DNA from 2 places in the Anaerosalibacter sp. Marseille-P3206 genome. Region 2 is predicted to be linked to the other one. Evidence: a T-box and tRNA genes for the amino acid it is inferred to sense, from the RefSeq annotation. Region 2 holds a T-box; the other holds one or more tRNA genes.

Region 1 (9,351 bases), on a different contig from region 2:
CCAGGTAGAATAGTAGTTAAGGATAATAAGAGGCTAAAATGTGTAAAAGATAGAGATGAAATTGATTTGGATCAAGTAAGATTACCAGACCCTGTTTATCAGGAGATAGAATGCCTAAAGGAAAGGATACAAATATTAGAAAACTATATTTATAAAATGGAAGGAGAAGTGAAAAATGAAGTTGTATAATACTTTAACTAAAAAGAAGGTTGACTTTGTTCCTAATGAAGATGGAAAAGTAACTATGTATGTTTGTGGACCTACAGTATATAATTATATCCATGTAGGAAATGCAAGGCCACTAGTGGTATTTGACACTTTTAGAAGATATTTAAAATATAGTGGATATGAAGTAAAATATTTAGTTAATTTTACAGATATAGATGATAAGATGATTAAGAAGGCTAATGAAGAGGGAACTACTGTTAGAGCGATTGCTGACAAATTTATTGAAGAATTTTTTGTGGATTCAAATGGTCTTTTAATAGACGAAAAAGATACTATTCATCCTAGGGCAACTGATAATATTCGTCAAATAATAGAATTCATAGAAGGCTTAATAGAGAAAGATGCTGCTTATAATGTAAATGGAAATGTATATTTTGATATATCTAAGGCAAAAGATTACGGTAAGCTTTCAAAGAAAAATATTGAAGAATTAATGAGTGGTGCTAGAATAGAAGTTAGTGAGGAAAAGAAAAACCCTATGGATTTTGCTCTTTGGAAGAGTGAAAAGCCTGGAGAACCTTCATGGGATAGTCCCTGGGGAAAAGGTCGACCAGGTTGGCATATTGAATGCTCTGTGATGGCAAAAACTTATTTAGGAGACACTATAGACATTCATGCTGGAGGAGAAGACTTACAGTTTCCTCACCATGAAAATGAAATAGCTCAAAGTGAAACTCTTAATAATAAACCTTTTGCAAACTATTGGCTTCACAATGCCATGATCAATGTAGAAAACAAGAAAATGTCAAAATCGAAATTTAATTTCTTTACAGTTAGAGAAATAAGTAAGGAATTTGATTTAGAAGTTTTAAGATTTTTTATACTTTCAGCTCATTATAGAAACCCTGTAAACTTCAGTAGGGAACTAATAGCACAAGCTGAAAGAGGATTAGAAAGATTGTATAATGGAAAGAACAATCTTCTTTATCTAATGGATAAAACTAAAGATAGAGAATTAATTGATGAAGAAATAAAAACAAAAGAACAAATTGATGGATTTAAAGCTAATTTCAAAGAAAGTATGGATGATGATTTAAATACAGCTGATGCTATAGCTTCACTTTTTGAAATAGTTAAAGTATCAAATAGTAATTTTAATGAACAAACATCCAAAAATCTGATAGAATATACTTATGATATGTTGATGGAACTATCAGGAGTTTTAGCAATATTATCAAAAGAAGAAGAATTACTAGAAGAAGAAATACTAGAATTGATAGAGAAAAGAAGTCAAGCAAGGGCAAATAAAGATTACAAATTAGCAGATGAGATTAGAGATGAATTAAAGGAAAAAGGTATCATAATAGAAGATACCAAAGAGGGAGTGAAATGGAAGAGAATTTAGCTTATGGAGAATAATAAAATTAATCCAATAAAAAATATGAATAATAATATGACTGCGAGGGAGGCTTCTATGCTTTCACCCTTGCAGTTAGCATATATAGGAGATGCAGTTTATGAACTGTTTATAAGAACTTATTTATTGCAAAGTAACAAACCTGTTCATGAACTTCACAAAGAAGCAACACATTATGTAAAAGCTAAGGCTCAATCAGATATTGTACATTTTTTAAGTGAAGATTTGACAGAGGATGAAAAGGGGATTGTAAAAAGAGGTAGAAATGCAAAAACTTATTCATCACCTAAAAATGCAAATATTATAGATTATAAATATGCTACTGGTTTTGAAACATTAGTAGGTTTTTTATATTTAACAGGACAAGAAGCAAGAATGATGGAATTGTTCGATAAAATTGTTTCACATTAATTAGGAGGAGTGAGGTTTTTGAGTAGCAAGCTAAAAGTTAAATTATTAAGATATACGCCAGAAGGAGAAAAGCTAGTTGCATCAGCAGCAAAACTCTGCTATTCACCTGTAGGCATTGATAGAATAGAAGAACATTTAGATGAAGAAAAGGTTGACAATTTTTTAAATATGTTAATGGATTTAGGGCATGAATCACCTATTGAACATATTACTTTTACATTTGGTGTAGAAGGTGTATCTAGAGTGCTTACTCATCAACTAGTAAGACATAGAATAGCTAGTTATTCACAACAATCTCAAAGATATGTAAAATTAGATCAATTTGATTATTGTATACCACCTAATATAGAATCAAACCAAAAGGCAAGAGAATTGTTTGTTAAAGCCATGGAAGAAGATCAAACGTATTATAACGAGATTACAGATATACTATTTAAGGATCATTTTGAAGAGCTTATAGAAAAGGGATATGATGAAAAAAGTGCTAGAATTACAGCTGAAAAGAAAGCAATTGAAGATGCTAGATATGTATTTCCAAATGCTTGTGAGACGAAGATAGTGTTTACTATGAATGCAAGAAGTCTTTTCAATTTTTTTAGGCTTAGATGTTGTAATAGAGCTCAATGGGAAATTAGAGAGTTGGCAACGGAAATGTTAAGACTTGTAAAAGCTGTATATCCTACATTGTTTAAGAATTGTGGGCCAAGTTGTTTAATAGGGCCTTGTCCTGAAGGAAAGATGACTTGTGGAGAAATGATAAAAGTAAGAGATAAATTTAAAAACATGTATTAAAATATTAAGTGAAGGATACTCTAAAAGCAATGTGTATCAATCATGGATTAGGGAGTGAAAAACATGGATAGCGATTATATCGTTGGAAGAAACCCAGTAATAGAAGCACTTAAATCTGAAAGAGAAGTTGAAAAAATATTAGTAGCAAAGGGAGAGTTAAAAGGTTCTATAAATAAAATACTTGGTATAGCAAAAGATAAGAGCATCCCCGTACAATATGTAGACAAAAATAGATTAGACACTATTTCTGAAGGGGGTCTCCCACATCAAGGAGTTGCAGCGCTAGTTACTCCATTTAAATATTCTACTATAGAAGATATATTAGATATTGCAAAAAAAACAGATGAAGATCCTTTTATAGTGATATTAGATGAAATTGAGGATCCTCATAATCTAGGTTCTATAATAAGAACAGCTGAATGTGCTGGAGTACATGGTATAATTATACCGAAAAGAAGATCTGCTTCAGTTACTATGACTGTTGTTAAGGCTTCTGCAGGAGCAGTAGAGCATATGCATATTGCAAAAGTAAACAATATTACTAATACAATATTAGAACTTAAAGATAATGGCCTTTGGATATATGGTGCGGATATGGATGCAGAAGAATATTATTTTGAAAGAGATTTTAGTGGACCTAAGGCACTGGTTATAGGGAGTGAAGGCAAAGGTATATCTAGATTAGTAAAAGAAAACTGTGATTTTCTAGTTAAGATTCCTATGTTAGGGGATATTTCATCTTTAAATGCTTCAAATGCTGCCTCCATACTAATATATGAAGCGGTAAGAGAGAGATATGGAAAAAAATAGGTGGAAGCCAAAGGAATATCTTTTTGTTGATGGTTATAATATCATTAATACTTGGGAAAGTTTACGTTCACTAAGTGAGTTGAGTTTGGAAGCAGCGAGAAATGAGCTCATAGAGATAATGGCTGAATACCAACACTATACAGGCATTATAGTAATAATAGTTTTTGATGCTCATATGGTAAAGAGTAATAGCGGGAAAAAGGAAAAGATTAAAGGTGTAGACGTAGTATATACCAAGGAAAATGAAACAGCTGATCATTTTATTGAGAGAACCCTAGATTCCATAGGTAGAATTAAAAAAGTAAGAGTTGCTACTTCTGATTGGATGGAACAACAAGTTGTCTTGGGCAGGGGTGGGACAAGGATCTCATCTAGAGAATTAGAGGTAGAAATACAGAATTACAAAAAGCTAATAAAAAATAAGAGTAAAAAGAAAAAGCAAATTAATGATTTAATTATTGGACGATTAGATGAAGAAACTATTAAAAAACTTGAAAAATGGAGAAATAGTGAGGAATAACCTTGACTATTAAAATATAAACATTTATAATTTAATTAATTGAATTGAAAAAGATTAACTATTTGTAACAAACTTTGGAGGGGATCTTGGTGGGATTAGGTTTATACAGTGAAGTAAATGCTTTATATTTTGAAAGCATGGAGGACGAAGATATTGTAGAAGAGGCCAAAAATGGTGATCCAATAGCACTGGAGTACCTTATTACCAAGTACAAGAATTTTGTTAGGGTAAAAGCTAGGTCATATTTTTTGATTGGAGCTGATAAAGAAGACATTATTCAAGAGGGAATGATAGGCCTTTACAAAGCTATTAGAGATTATAATAGGGACAAGCTCACTTCTTTTAAAGCCTTTGCAGAACTATGTATAACTAGACAGATAATTACAGCTATTAAAACTGCTACAAGACAAAAACATATCCCATTAAACTCTTATGTTTCCCTTAACAAGCCTATTTATGATGAGGATTCAGATAGAACGTTGTTAGATGTAATCTCTGGAGTAAAGATTACAGATCCTGAAGAGCTTATTATAGGTAGGGAAGAGTTAACAAGTATGGAGTGCAAAATTGGAGAAATACTTAGTGATCTTGAATTGGAAGTTCTTACAGCTTATTTAGAAGGAAAGTCATATCAGGAAATAGCTGTAGAATTAGAAAGGCATGTTAAAAGTATTGACAATGCATTGCAAAGAGTAAAGAGAAAATTGGAAAGATACTTAGAACTGAAGGAAGATTAGTTTTTTCTATTGACAATAATATTCCAAGATAGTAGAATATTTTACAGTGGTTATAAGTGCCCATGTAGCTCAGCAGGTAGAGCACTTGCATGGTAAGCAAGAGGTCACCGGTTCAAGTCCGGTCATGGGCTCCAAAGAATTAATATTTGCAAGAAAAGCAGGGTTACTTTCTTGAATAAAGAACAAAACAAGGAGGAATATAAAATGGGTAAAGCACATTATGAGAGAACCAAACCACACGTAAATATAGGAACAATAGGTCACGTAGACCATGGTAAAACAACATTAACAGCAGCAATAACATCAGTATTAACACAAAGATTTGGCTCAGGAGAAGTTATGAGCTATGACAACATAGACAAGGCACCAGAAGAAAGAGAAAGAGGAATAACAATATCCACATCACACGTAGAATACGAAACAGCAAACCGTCACTACGCACACGTAGACTGCCCAGGTCACGCTGACTATGTAAAGAACATGATCACAGGAGCAGCACAAATGGACGGAGCAATACTAGTAGTATCAGCAGCAGACGGTCCAATGCCACAAACAAGAGAACATATCTTACTATCAAGACAAGTAGGAGTACCAAAGATAGTAGTATTCCTAAACAAAGAAGACATGGTAGATGACCCAGAACTAATCGAACTAGTAGAAATGGAAGTAAGAGAACTATTAAATGAATATGAATTTGATGGAGACAACACACCAATAGTAGTAGGATCAGCACTAAAAGCAATAGAACAACCAGATAGCGAATGGGGAGACAAGATAGTAAAACTAATGGAAGCAGTAGACGCAGAAATCCCAGAACCACAAAGAGAAACAGACAAACCATTCTTAATGCCAGTAGAAGACGTATTTAGTATAACAGGAAGAGGAACAGTAGCAACAGGAAGAGTAGAAAGAGGAGTATTAAAAACAGGAGATAGCGTAGAACTAGTAGGACTAGCAGAAGAATCAAGAACAGTAGTAGTAACAGGAGTAGAAATGTTCAGAAAGATTCTAGACGAAGCACAAGCAGGAGATAATATAGGAGCATTATTAAGAGGAGTACAAAGAACAGAAATCGAAAGAGGTCAAGTACTAGCAAAACCAGGTAGTATCACACCACATACAAAATTCGAATCAGAAGTATATGTACTAACAAAAGAAGAAGGTGGAAGACATACACCATTCTTCAACGGATACAGACCACAATTCTACTTTAGAACAACAGACGTAACAGGAAACATCGAACTAGAAGAAGGAACAGAAATGGTAATGCCAGGAGACAATGCTAAATTTACAATTGAATTAATCACACCAATAGCAATGGAAGAAGGATTAAGATTTGCTATTCGTGAAGGCGGAAGAACAGTTGGAGCAGGTGTTGTTTCTAAGGTTATAAAATAGTTTATAAAAGACTGAGTCTTTTGACTCAGTCTTTTTTCAAATGACAAATAATGAAAATCATAAAAACTCTTACATCAATAAGAGTTTTTTTCCTTTTAATTTTTTATTGACATAATATTTAATTTGTGATAGTTTATATTAAGTAATGTAGATAATTATGGGTATTTTCACCCGAAATAAACACATGTTCACATATACATTTTTCCATAGGAGGTGGCTTCATTGAGAGATAAAGTAACTATGGCTTGTACAGAATGCAAACAAAGAAATTATACAACATCAAAGAATAAAAAGAACAATTCAGAAAGAATAGAACTAAAAAAATATTGTAAATTCTGTAAGACTCATACATTACACAAAGAAACTAAGTAGTAAAGTAAAAAGGTAAGGATGTGAGTTAAATGTCTGCTCAAACTAACGCAAAGCAAGGAAAGGCTAAAACATATTTTAAAGGCGTTAAAGCTGAGACAAAAAAAGTTATATGGCCCACAAAAAAAGAAATACTCAACTATATAGGTGTTGTAATTTTAATGGTAGCTATAGTTGGTTTAGTTGTTTGGGTATTAGATTTAGGTATCCATCGCCTGTTGTCATTAATTATAAAGTAATATGAAGGAGGCAAGGGCCAACAATATATAGAGAGAAAGGGGCCCCATATCTATGGTGGATAAGGAAGAAACTAGACAGGAAAGAGCTAAAAAGGCTAAATGGTATGTTGTACATACCTATTCCGGTCATGAAAACAAAGTAAAAGCAAATATTGAAAAGATGGTTGAAAATAGAGGAATGGTTGACGACATTTTTGAAGTTGCAGTTCCAACTGAAGAATATGTTGAAACTAAATCTGGGAAGAAAAAAGTAAAGGAAAGAAAGCTTTTTCCTGGATATGTAATCATAAAAATGATTGTCAATGATGAATCTTGGTATCTTGTAAGAAATACCAGAGGAGTGACTGGTTTTGTAGGACCAGGCTCAAAACCGATTCCTCTATCAGATGAAGAAGTTAAAGCATTAGGGGTACAGGAAACAATTGTACCAAGTATTGATTTAAAAGAATCAGATGCGGTTAAAGTTACTTCAGGACCTTTTGAAAATTTCATGGGTACTGTAGACAGCATCAATTTAGAAAAGAAAAAGATTAAAGTTTATGTGTCTATGTTTGGAAGGGAAACTTTACTAGAACTGGATTTTGATCAAGTAGAAAAGCTTTAAATTTGTTTAAAAAAGCTAAATTGCTTTTTTTAAATAGATGTTTTAAGTGGGAGGGTTTATCCCGCCAAACCACATAGGAAATGAGGAGGTGGAACTAGATGGCAAAGAAAGTTATAGCTGTAGTTAAACTACAAATTCCAGCTGGAAAAGCAACTCCAGCACCACCAGTAGGTACAGCATTAGGACCACATGGTGTGAATATTATGCAATTTACAAAAGAGTTCAATTCTAGAACAGCAGATCAAGCTGGTATGATTATTCCAGTTGTTCTTACTGTTTACCAAGATAGATCTTTTACATTTATAACAAAGACTCCCCCTGTATCAGTATTACTAAAGAAGGCAGTTGGAGTTGAATCAGGTTCTGGAGAACCAAACAAGAAAAAAGTAGCTAAAGTTTCAAAAGACAAAGTTAAAGAAATTGCTGAAATTAAAATGCCTGACTTAAATGCAGCAAGTATAGAAGCTGCTATGAGCATGGTAGCAGGAACAGCAAGAAGTATGGGCTTTGTAGTAGAAGAGTAGAAATAAAGTGGGAGGATTTTCCGATAAAACCACGAGGAGGTATAAACATGGCAAAAAGAGGTAAGAAATATCAAGATAGTGCAAAATTAATTGATAGACATAAATTATATGATCCACTAGAAGCAATAGAACTTGTTCAAAAAACTGCAAAGGCTAAATTTGATGAAACAATTGAACTTTCAGTAAGATTGGGAGTAGATCCAAGACATGCGGATCAACAAGTTAGAGGCGCAGTAGTATTGCCACATGGAACTGGTAAAACTAGAAAAGTTCTAGTATTTGCAAAAGGTGATAAGATCAAAGAAGCAGAACAAGCTGGAGCAGACTATGCAGGCGGAGATGAACTAGTTCAAAAGATTCAATCTGAAAACTGGTTTGATTTTGATGTAGTAGTTGCTACTCCTGATATGATGGGGGTAGTTGGTAGATTAGGAAGAATATTAGGACCAAAAGGCTTAATGCCAAACCCAAAATCTGGAACAGTTACTTTTGAAATTGAAAAGGCTGTAAAGGAAATAAAAGCAGGTAAAGTTGAATATAGAGTAGATAAGAGTAGTATTATCCACGTACCTATAGGTAAGGCTTCATTTGGGACTGAAAAATTAAAAGAAAACTTTGCTACTATTATGGATGCAATAGTTAAAGCAAAACCAGCAGCAGCAAAGGGAAAATATCTAAAGAACGTTGTTCTTGCAAGCACTATGGGTCCTGGAATTAAGATAAATGGACAAAAAATTATGGATAAATATTAAAATTAATATTGACAAAGTAATTTTTACTTGTTAAAATAATTACTGACAATTGAACAAGTTACCGTAGACAGTAGGAACCTATAGTGGTTTAAATATTCCTACCGAGGTTAGACTTTTGATTTGCTAATTAATTTGTATATTAATTAATAAAAATACAAGTCTCTTCGTGTCTACGGAGGGACTTTTTTATATGTGTTCATCCTAAGGAGGTGAAACTAGTTGAAAGAAAAAGTAATCCAAGAAAAGCAAAGAATAGTTGAAGAAATAAAAGGAAAAGTTGATGAAGCTCAAGCTGTAGTACTAGTAGATTATAGAGGATTAAATGTTGAAGAATTGACAGAGTTAAGAAGCAAATATAGAGAGGCAGGCGTTGAATATAAAGTTTACAAAAATACAATGATGCGTTTTGCTTTTAAGGATGCAGGCTACGAAGACTTTAATGAGCATTTAACTGGACCAAATGGAGTTGCTTTTGGATTTGATGACCCAGTTCAAGTAGCTAAGATAACTCACGAATTTGCCAAAGAACATGAGAAATTAGAAATTAAAGCAGGAATTGTAGATGGTAAGATAATAGATATTGAAGAAGTTAAATCATTAGCTAGTTTAC
Region 2 (9,351 bases):
TGATTTATCTATAAAGGCTTCAGGTGGTTATATAGTTCAATTGTTGCCAGATGTTTTAGAGGAAGATATTGATCTTCTTGAGAATAATATTAAGAATGCAGAATCTATTTCTTCGCTTATAGATAGGGGATATACACCTGAAGATATATTAAAAGAGATTTTTGGTGTTTTCAATATGGAAATCTTAGAAAAAAGTGAAGTTTTATATAAATGTGATTGCTCTAGGGAGAGAATGGAAGAAGCATTAATAAGTTTAGGAAAAGAAGAGATAAATAAAATAATTGAAGAGGATGGAAAAGCTGAGGTAGTGTGTCATTTTTGCAATAAAAAACATCAATTTTCAAAGGAAGATTTAAAATCATTAATTTAGATGTTGACAATATAGATTATATATTGTATACTAACAATTGTGGTTTTAATGCCCAGATAGCTCAGTAGGTAGAGCAGGGGACTGAAAATCCCCGTGTCGGTGGTTCGATTCCGCCTTTGGGCACCAAAAAAATGCGGAAGTGGCTCAGTGGTAGAGCATCGCCTTGCCAAGGCGAGGGTCGCGGGTTCGAATCCCGTCTTCCGCTCCATATGGCGGCATAGCCAAGTGGTAAGGCATAAGCAGAGAACCCAAATCTTTGATTTGGTGTGAATCGCTTAGTCGGGCCGTTGGCTTCAAGATAAACTTTTTTTATTAAATAAGTTTTAAATGGCGGCATAGCCAAGTGGTAAGGCAGAGGTCTGCAAAACCTTTATCCCCAGTTCAAATCTGGGTGCCGCCTCCAGAGAAACCTTCAAAATTGAAGGTTTATTTTTTTATCTAAAAAAACAAGGTGATATTATGAATATAAAAAATCCTTTTATTCCACAATCATTTGCTAATTTAGCAATTATTGATGGAAGAGCAAATGAAAATATTATTAAGAACTTGGAGAAACTAAATATAAATATTATAAAGACTATTAAATGTGATGATGTGCTTGAACCTATTTCATATCATCCAGATATAGTTATGCATCCAATTGATTACAATACAATGATTGTTGCTCCAAATGTTTTTGATTATTATGAAGAAAAACTAACAAAACAGGGTATAAATGTTATAAAAGGTGAAAAATATTTATCTAGTAAATACCCTGACGATATTGCATATAATGTAGGAAGAGTTCATGGTTATGCAATACATAATTTTAAATATACAGATGAGAAATTACTTTTTTATTTTAAAAAAAGTGGTATAGAGCTAATAGATATAAAACAAGGATATTCTAAGTGCTCTATGGCTGTAGTTGATGAAAAAGCAATCATAACTTCAGATTATCCAATTTATAATAAACTTTCAAAATTAGACATAGATGTGTTACACATTAAGCCAGGTTATATAAAACTTAAAGGTTTAAACTATGGTTTTATTGGTGGTACATGTGGCAATTTATCAAAAGACAGTATTGCTATTTCAGGTAATTTTGAAAATCATCCAGATAAAGAAAATATCTTAAAATTTTTTAAAAAACATAAGAAAAACCTGTTGATTTTAGACAATAACGAAATTGTTGATTTAGGCACGATAATTTGCTTATATTGTTAATGGAGTAACAATATAAGAGAATAAGCTTAAATGTAAAACACATACTACTGTTACGAGAGAAAGGAGATTGGAGATGGAACTACTATCAATTGGAGTTGAAGAAAATAAAGATAAAGTTCTTAATATTATATATGATTATGATTTTTTATATAATGTTGATATAGAAGAAGAAAAAATAGGAAATAGGTTATTTGTAAAAATAACTACCGAAGACAAAAATACTTCAAAAAATGATAACACATTATATAGTATGCTATCTATGCTTATAACAGAGATTATTTTGGAGTACTATATTAAGGATATTATATATAAGAAAGTATTTACCAAATACAATGATTTATTCAAAGAAGAAAAAATAGAAATAGGTAAAATCGCTTTTAAAACCATAAGTAGAGATAATAGTTTGGATAATGAGAAAAAGCTAATATTTGATGAAGTGAGAAATTATATAAACAAAAATGATGAAATAATAATAGACGGATTTGTAAATTTCAGACTAAGTGCACTAAATTCCTCTTTAGATATATTAATAGAAAAAAGTAACCAAAAATACTATGAAGAAAGAGAATATAAAGAATTTATAAAAATACTTAAGTATTTTGTTGATATACAAGAACCCAAAATGGATTTGGTCAATATTATAATGGAAGAAAACAACTATAAGCTATATGATCAAAATAATAAACTAATTGAAAATGATTTTTTTAATGAAGTAATAAATGAATTATCTATTGATGGAATAACCAAGGAGGATCTTTTAATAAGTTCAATAATTACTATTGCACCTAAAAACATAGTTATTCATGGAAGCGAAAAAAATAGAAATGATGAATTAATAAAAATACTTGAAAATGTATTTCTTGAAAAAGTAACATATTGTACTGGTTGTGAACTCTGTTCTTTAAAAATGAATAAAAGTAAGGAAAAATGAAAGCGAAATTAAGCTTTTGTTTTTTCTTACTTTTAAAAACAAACGAATAATGATATTATAAATACTAGATAAATTAATAATTAGGGGGGATATAATGGCTAAAGAAATAGTTAAACCTTCCATACTACCAGGTTTTATGGAATTGTTACCATCGGATCAAATATTATTTAACCATATGATGGACACTATAAAGAGTAATTATGAAAAATTTGGTTTTCTTCCTATAGATACGCCAGTTATAGAGAAATCTGAGGTACTTCTTGCAAAAGGTGGAGGAGAGACAGAAAAACAAGTTTATAGATTTACAAAGGGTGATACTGACTTGTCATTAAGATTTGATTTGACAGTGCCTCTTGCTAGATATGTATCACAACATTATTCTGATTTAAATTTTCCTTTTAAAAGGTATCAAATAGGCAAAGTATATAGGGGAGAAAGAAATCAGAAGGGTAGATTTAGAGAGTTTTATCAATGTGATATTGATATAATTGGAAATCAAAAATTAGATATAATAAATGACGCTGAAATTCCAAGTATTATTTACTCAACATTTAAAGAATTAGGTTTTGATTCTTTTACTATTAAAATCAATAATAGAAAGATATTAAATGGTTTTTTCCAAGGTCTTGATATTGATGATTCTGTAGAAGTATTAAGAGCTATTGATAAAATGGATAAGATAGGATTAAAGGGAGTAAATGAAGAATTAAGAAAAATAGGTTTAGATGATAATACTATTAATAAAATAATAGAGTTTATTCAAATAGAGGGTACGAATGAAGAAATACTACATAGTTTAGAAGAGTTCAATATAGATAATGAAACTTTTGTATTAGGTTTAGATGAATTGAAAAATGTAGTAAAGTATGTAAAACATTTTGGAGTACCTGAAGATAATCTTAAAGTAGATTTGACAATAGCAAGAGGATTAGACTACTATACAGGTACAGTGTATGAAACATTTTTAGATGAGTATCCAGATATCGGTAGTGTTTGTTCAGGTGGAAGATATGATGACTTAGCAGAATATTATACTAAACAAAAATTACCTGGGGTTGGCATATCTATTGGTCTTACAAGACTTTTCTACCAACTAAGAGAAGCAAATATTATTAAGACTAAATGGAACAATTTAACTAAGGTTTTAATAATACCTATGGAAGGATGTCAAGAAGAGGGAATAAAAATTGGAAATATATTGCGTAGTTATGATATTAACACTCAAATCTATTTAGAAGGTGGAAAAGTAGGGAAGAAATTTAATTATGCTGATAAGCTTGATATTCCATATGTTATAATAATAGGTTCTGAAGAGATTAAGAATGAAAAAGTAACGTTAAGACAAATGGATACTGGAGAACAAATCATGTATTCTATAGAAGAGCTTATTAAAATAATTAATGATGATTAGTTTAAAATCATTGACAAATGGGAATATAGTATATATAATATGAAATCAAAACTATATATTAAAAGCTTTGAAGGGAAGAGTAAGTTAAATAATTCTTTAAGAGAGGGATAGTCTAGGCTGGAAGCTATCCTAAGATATTGTTAACCGAAGACCACCCCTGAGCTTAAATCCATTCATACTAATTATGAAGAAGGATTTACGTTAATTGCGTTAAAATTTCAAGCACCAATTAGGGTGGGACCACGAGATTTACCTCTCGTCCCTATGTATTTTTACATGGAGATGAGGGGTTTTTTGTATTTTATAAACAATTGAAAATAGGAGGGAAAAACATGATAAAAATAACATTACCTGATGGTACAGAAAAGCAATATGAAAAAGGTATAACTGTATTTGAAGTAGCTAAGGATATAAGCGAAGGATTAGCTAGGGTTGCTCTTGGAGCAGTTGTAAATGATAAAATAAAAGGGATGCAAGAGACTATAGATGAAGATGCAAAGGTTAAAATAGTAAAATTTGAAGACAAAGAGGGAAAAGAAATCTTTTGGCATACATCAGCACATATAATGGCACATGCTGTTTTAAACCTATTCCCTGATGTAAAATTTGCTATTGGGCCATCTATTGAAAATGGATTTTACTATGATTTCGATTTAGAACATAGATTTACCCCAGAAGATTTAGAAAGAATAGAAAAGGAAATGATTAAAATTGCTAAAGAAGGGCATGCAATGGAAAGAACTATTATGCCTAGGGATGAAGCATTGAAGTATTTTAAAGAAAAAGATGAGCCTTATAAAGTGGAGCTTATTGAAAATCTACCTGAAGATGAGATAATATCTTTTTATAAACTTGGAGATTTTACAGATCTTTGCGCTGGACCTCATTTAATGGATACTAAGAAGGTTAAGGCTATAAAGCTATTGAGTATTGCTGGCGCTTATTGGCGTGGTGATGAAAAGAACAAAATGCTTCAAAGAATATATGGAATCAGTTTTGATAAGAAGAAAAATTTAGATGAGTATTTAGAAAGATTAGAAGAAGCAAAGAAAAGGGATCATAGAAAATTAGGTAAAGAGTTAGATTTATTTAGTATGCATGAAGAGGGACCAGGTTTTCCATTCTTCCATCCTAAGGGAATGATCTTAAGAAATATATTAGAAGATTTTTGGAAAGCAGAACATGCTAAAAGAGGATATGGAGAAATAAAAACTCCTATGATTTTAAATGAGGAATTGTGGCGTAGATCAGGACATTGGGATCACTACAAAGAAAACATGTATTTTACAACTATAGACGAAAATGATTATGCTATAAAACCTATGAACTGTCCTGGTTCAATACTTGTATATAAATCAAAGATGTATAGTTATAGGGATTTACCACTTAGATTAGGAGAATTAGGTTTAGTTCATAGACATGAATTATCTGGTACTTTGCATGGACTTATGAGAGTAAGAAGCTTTACTCAAGATGATGCTCATATATATATGTTACAAAGTCAGGTTAAGGATGAGCTTATAGGTGTAATTGAGTTGGCAGACTACGTTTACAGTATATTTGGATTTAAATATCATGTAGAGTTGTCAACAAGACCTGAAGATTCAATGGGAAGTGAAGAACAATGGGAGATTGCAACAAATAGTTTGATAGCTGCTCTTGAGGAGAAGAAAATTAACTATATTGTTAATGAAGGAGATGGGGCTTTTTATGGTCCTAAAATAGATTTCCATTTAGAAGATGCTATAGGTAGGACTTGGCAATGTGGTACTATACAATTAGATTTCCAAATGCCAGAAAGATTTGATTTAACTTATGTTGATAAGGACAATGAAAAGAAGAGACCTATTATGATTCATAGAACTATTTTAGGAAGTATTGAAAGGTTCATGGGGATATTGATTGAACACTATGCTGGGAAGTTTCCTGCTTGGTTAGCACCTGTGCAAGTTTCTATACTACCAATATCAGATAAATTCAATGATTATGCATATGAACTTGAGAAAAAATTCAAAGAAAATGGCTTAAGAGTTCATGTTGACGATAGAACAGAAAAAATCGGATATAAAATAAGAGAAGCACAACTTCAAAAGATACCATATATGTTAGTAGTAGGTGAAAAAGAAGTTGAGGAAAACTCAGTTTCAGTAAGAAAAAGAGATGAAGGAGATTTAGGTCAGTTAAGCGTAGATGAATTTATAGAAAGAATAGTAGATGAAGTTGAAGATAAAAGGTAGGGGGTTTTCCTCCTACCTTTTATGTTGCATAGTCCATTTTTGATTCATACTCTTTAAATATTTTATCTAGTTCTTCATTGGTTATTGATTCTTTTTCCATAAGTATATCAGCTATATGGAAAAGGATTATTTTATTTTCTTCTATTATCTTTAAGGCATTTTCAAAACAACTATCAGTAATCTTTTTTATTTCTTCCCTTATTTCGTCGAAACTGTTTCTTATATAGTATTCATCTATTGAAATGTTTCCAAAATCACTCATTCCATAGGAACAAACCATTTCTTGAGCAATTTGTGTTGCTTTTGTTAAGTCATCCTTTGCTCCAGTGGTTATTTCATTAAATATTACTTGTTCAGCAGCTCTCCCTGCAAGGAGACCTGTAATTTTATATATTAATTCTCTTTTTGTCAAAAGATATCTTTCTTCCTCTGGAAATTTTAAAACGTATCCTAAGGCTTGCCCTCTGGGGATAATAGATATTTTTTGAATCATGTCTGTTTTAAGTATTTTGCTGACAAGTGCGTGACCTGATTCATGAATTGCAACTGTTTTCTTTTCTTTAAGTAATACAGAAGGATTTTTTACTTCTAAACCAGCTAATACTCTTTCTATTGCTTGATTAAAATCCTCTTTATCTATTTTGCTTTTATTCTTTCTAACTGCAATTATAGCAGCTTCATTGGCAATATTAGCTAGTTCTGCACCAGAGAGGCCATGTGTTTTATTTGCTATTTCGCTTATAGAGATTTCTTTTTGTAGTGGTTTGTTTTTAGTATGAACTTCTAATATTTTTTCTCTGGCTTTCATATTTGGATTGCCTATAAAAATGTGTCTATCAAATCTACCAGGACGTAATAATGCTTCGTCTAATAAATCTAGTCTATTTGTTGCTCCTATGATGACCACTGTATCACTTGTATTGAAACCATCCATTTCAACAAGTAATTGATTGAGAGTTTGATCTTTTTCGTTATTTGAATCTAGATTTCTCTTAGCTCCAATGGCATCTATTTCATCTATAAAAATAATACTAGGAGATTCTTTTTTAGCTTTTTCAAATAAAGATCTAACTCTTTTTGCCCCTACTCCTACATATTTTTCAACGAATTCAGAACCACTAGCATAGAGAAAAGTAGAATTTGTCTCTCCTGCCACAGCTTTTGCAAGCAAAGTTTTACCTGTGCCAGGAGGACCATAAAACAGTATACCTTTTGGTATTTTTGCACCCATTTTCATGTATTTGTCACTATTGTTGATAAAACCTATAGTTTCTTCTAATTCTTCTTTTATTTCCTCTAGTCCGGCTACATCTTTAAAAGAGATATTTAACTTGTTATCATTTTTAACTCCATCTTTTTCATTAGATATAGTTAATGGGACTAATTGAGGGTTTGATTCAAGTTTTAAATAGTATATTAGAAAAATAATTGTTAGTGACCAAATTATATATCTATCACTATTTGCTATATGTTTTAGCTGCGTAGTTGGAAAGAACTTATCAAAAAATAGAATTGAAGAAACAACTATCCCTAAGAGGGATAAAATAAACACTAATTTTTTCTTTTGCAAACTATCCCCACCTTTGCATTTTACTATTAATAGTGTAACCAACTTTATTTTTTATATAAAAAATAATACAATGTTGAAGGAAATAAATAGAAAAGGTATAATAGAATTAGTAATATATTTATGGGAATAAATGAGAGGAGGTATTTTTATGAAATTTATTGAGTTGGTTGAAAGCTACAAGGATGATATCGTTAAATCGACACAAGAAATTGTTAGCATAAAAAGTGTGGAAGGTGAAGCAAAACCCAAAATGCCTTTTGGTGAAGGAGCATATAGAGCATTAGAATATGCTTTAAATCTATCAAAAGAAATGGGATTTGAAACAAAGAATCTTGACGGATATGCTGGTTATGCAGAATTTGGAGAAGGTGAAGAAACTGTAGGTATATTAGTTCATCTAGATGTGGTTCCAGAAGGAGATGGGTGGACATATCCACCTTATAGTGCAGAAATTCATGATGATAAAATATATGGTAGAGGTACTATTGACGATAAAGGGCCAGCAATAGCAACTCTATATGCAATGAAAGCAATAAAAGAATCTAATATTCCACTAAACAAAAAGATAAGAATAATATTTGGAACCAATGAAGAAACTGGTTGGGGATGTATGAAATATTATTTCAAACATGAACAAGCACCAGATATGGCTTTTACTCCAGATGCTGATTTTCCTGTAATTCATGGAGAAAAGGGAATTATAGCTTTTGATTTAGTTAAAAAGTTAGAAAAACATTCATGTGGGGAAATTGCAATAAAGTCAATTAAAGGTGGAAATGCAGTTAATATGGTTCCAGATAATTGTGAAGTTGTTTTAGATGTTAAAAATGTAGATGAATTAGAAGGAAAATTGAATGATTTTGTTAAAAAAACAGGATATAATATTTCTATGATAAAAGAAAACGATAAAGTAACTATTAAGGCTAAAGGGGTTTCAGCTCATGGAAGTACACCTGAAAAGGGAGAAAACGCTATTAGTTATATGATGCTATTTTTAGGGGAAATAATTAATTGTGATTGTGATATATGTAATTTTATAAAAATGTATAATGAAAAAATTGCATTAAAGAATCATGGAGAAAACATAGGCTGTGGTTTTGATGATGATGTTTCTGGAAAACTAAATTTCAATCCAGGTGTTATAAAAACTACTGATGATGAAATAGTATTATCTATAAATGTAAGGTATCCTATTAAATCTAGTGCAAAAGCTGTATATGATGGAATTAGAAGTGAACTAGAAGGAACTGGCATCGAGGTAATTGAAGATGATGATGAAATGAAACCATTATATGTTCCAAAAGACAATGAATTAGTTCAAAAGCTAATGAAAGTATATAGAGAAGAAACTGGTGATAATGATAGCGAACCTATAGCTATAGGTGGTGGAACATATGCAAGATCAATGGATAATGCAGTGGCTTTTGGGCCTATATTTCCTGGGCAAATAGAATTAGCCCATCAAAAAGATGAGTTTATTTCCATAGATCATCTCATGAGACTAGCTAGGATGTATGCTAAAGCTATTTATGAATTGTCAAAATAAATAACATAAACAATAAATATAAAAAACGTTGACACATTAGAGAATATATCATATAATGACTAAAGAAAGTAAATATTGGG

The links. The T-box of region 2 lies ahead of thrS (threonine--tRNA ligase). A T-box ahead of a tRNA ligase gene usually reads a tRNA of that ligase, here a tRNA-Thr.
Region 1: it has a tRNA-Thr gene. The T-box ahead of thrS (threonine--tRNA ligase) is inferred to sense a tRNA for this amino acid. The anticodon was not compared.

What each region holds. Positions count from the first base shown of each region.
Region 1 covers NZ_FUHM01000002.1:874,735-884,085, reverse strand. Annotated here, with positions in the region: gene cysE (serine O-acetyltransferase) at 1-189, shown strand, start outside; gene cysS (cysteine--tRNA ligase) at 176-1,573, shown strand; gene BQ9840_RS05700 (Mini-ribonuclease 3) at 1,643-1,996, shown strand; gene thyX (FAD-dependent thymidylate synthase) at 2,015-2,788, shown strand; gene rlmB (23S rRNA (guanosine(2251)-2'-O)-methyltransferase RlmB) at 2,852-3,598, shown strand; gene BQ9840_RS05685 (NYN domain-containing protein) at 3,585-4,118, shown strand; gene sigH (RNA polymerase sporulation sigma factor SigH) at 4,208-4,855, shown strand; tRNA gene BQ9840_RS05675 (tRNA-Thr) at 4,914-4,989, shown strand; gene tuf (elongation factor Tu) at 5,060-6,253, shown strand; gene rpmG (50S ribosomal protein L33) at 6,476-6,625, shown strand; gene secE (preprotein translocase subunit SecE) at 6,655-6,861, shown strand; gene nusG (transcription termination/antitermination protein NusG) at 6,914-7,465, shown strand; gene rplK (50S ribosomal protein L11) at 7,564-7,989, shown strand; gene rplA (50S ribosomal protein L1) at 8,037-8,741, shown strand; ribosomal protein L10 leader region at 8,785-8,939, shown strand; gene rplJ (50S ribosomal protein L10) at 8,961-9,351, shown strand, end outside.
Region 2 covers NZ_FUHM01000001.1:161,998-171,348, forward strand. Annotated here, with positions in the region: gene hslO (Hsp33 family molecular chaperone HslO) at 1-370, shown strand, start outside; tRNA gene BQ9840_RS00930 (tRNA-Phe) at 421-496, shown strand; tRNA gene BQ9840_RS00935 (tRNA-Gly) at 504-578, shown strand; tRNA gene BQ9840_RS00940 (tRNA-Cys) at 700-773, shown strand; gene BQ9840_RS00945 (DUF6873 family GME fold protein) at 830-1,576, shown strand; gene ytxC (putative sporulation protein YtxC) at 1,650-2,507, shown strand; gene hisS (histidine--tRNA ligase) at 2,602-3,918, shown strand; T-box leader at 3,977-4,185, shown strand; gene thrS (threonine--tRNA ligase) at 4,251-6,155, shown strand; gene BQ9840_RS00965 (ATP-dependent metallopeptidase FtsH/Yme1/Tma family protein) at 6,175-7,725, opposite strand; gene pepV (dipeptidase PepV) at 7,874-9,271, shown strand.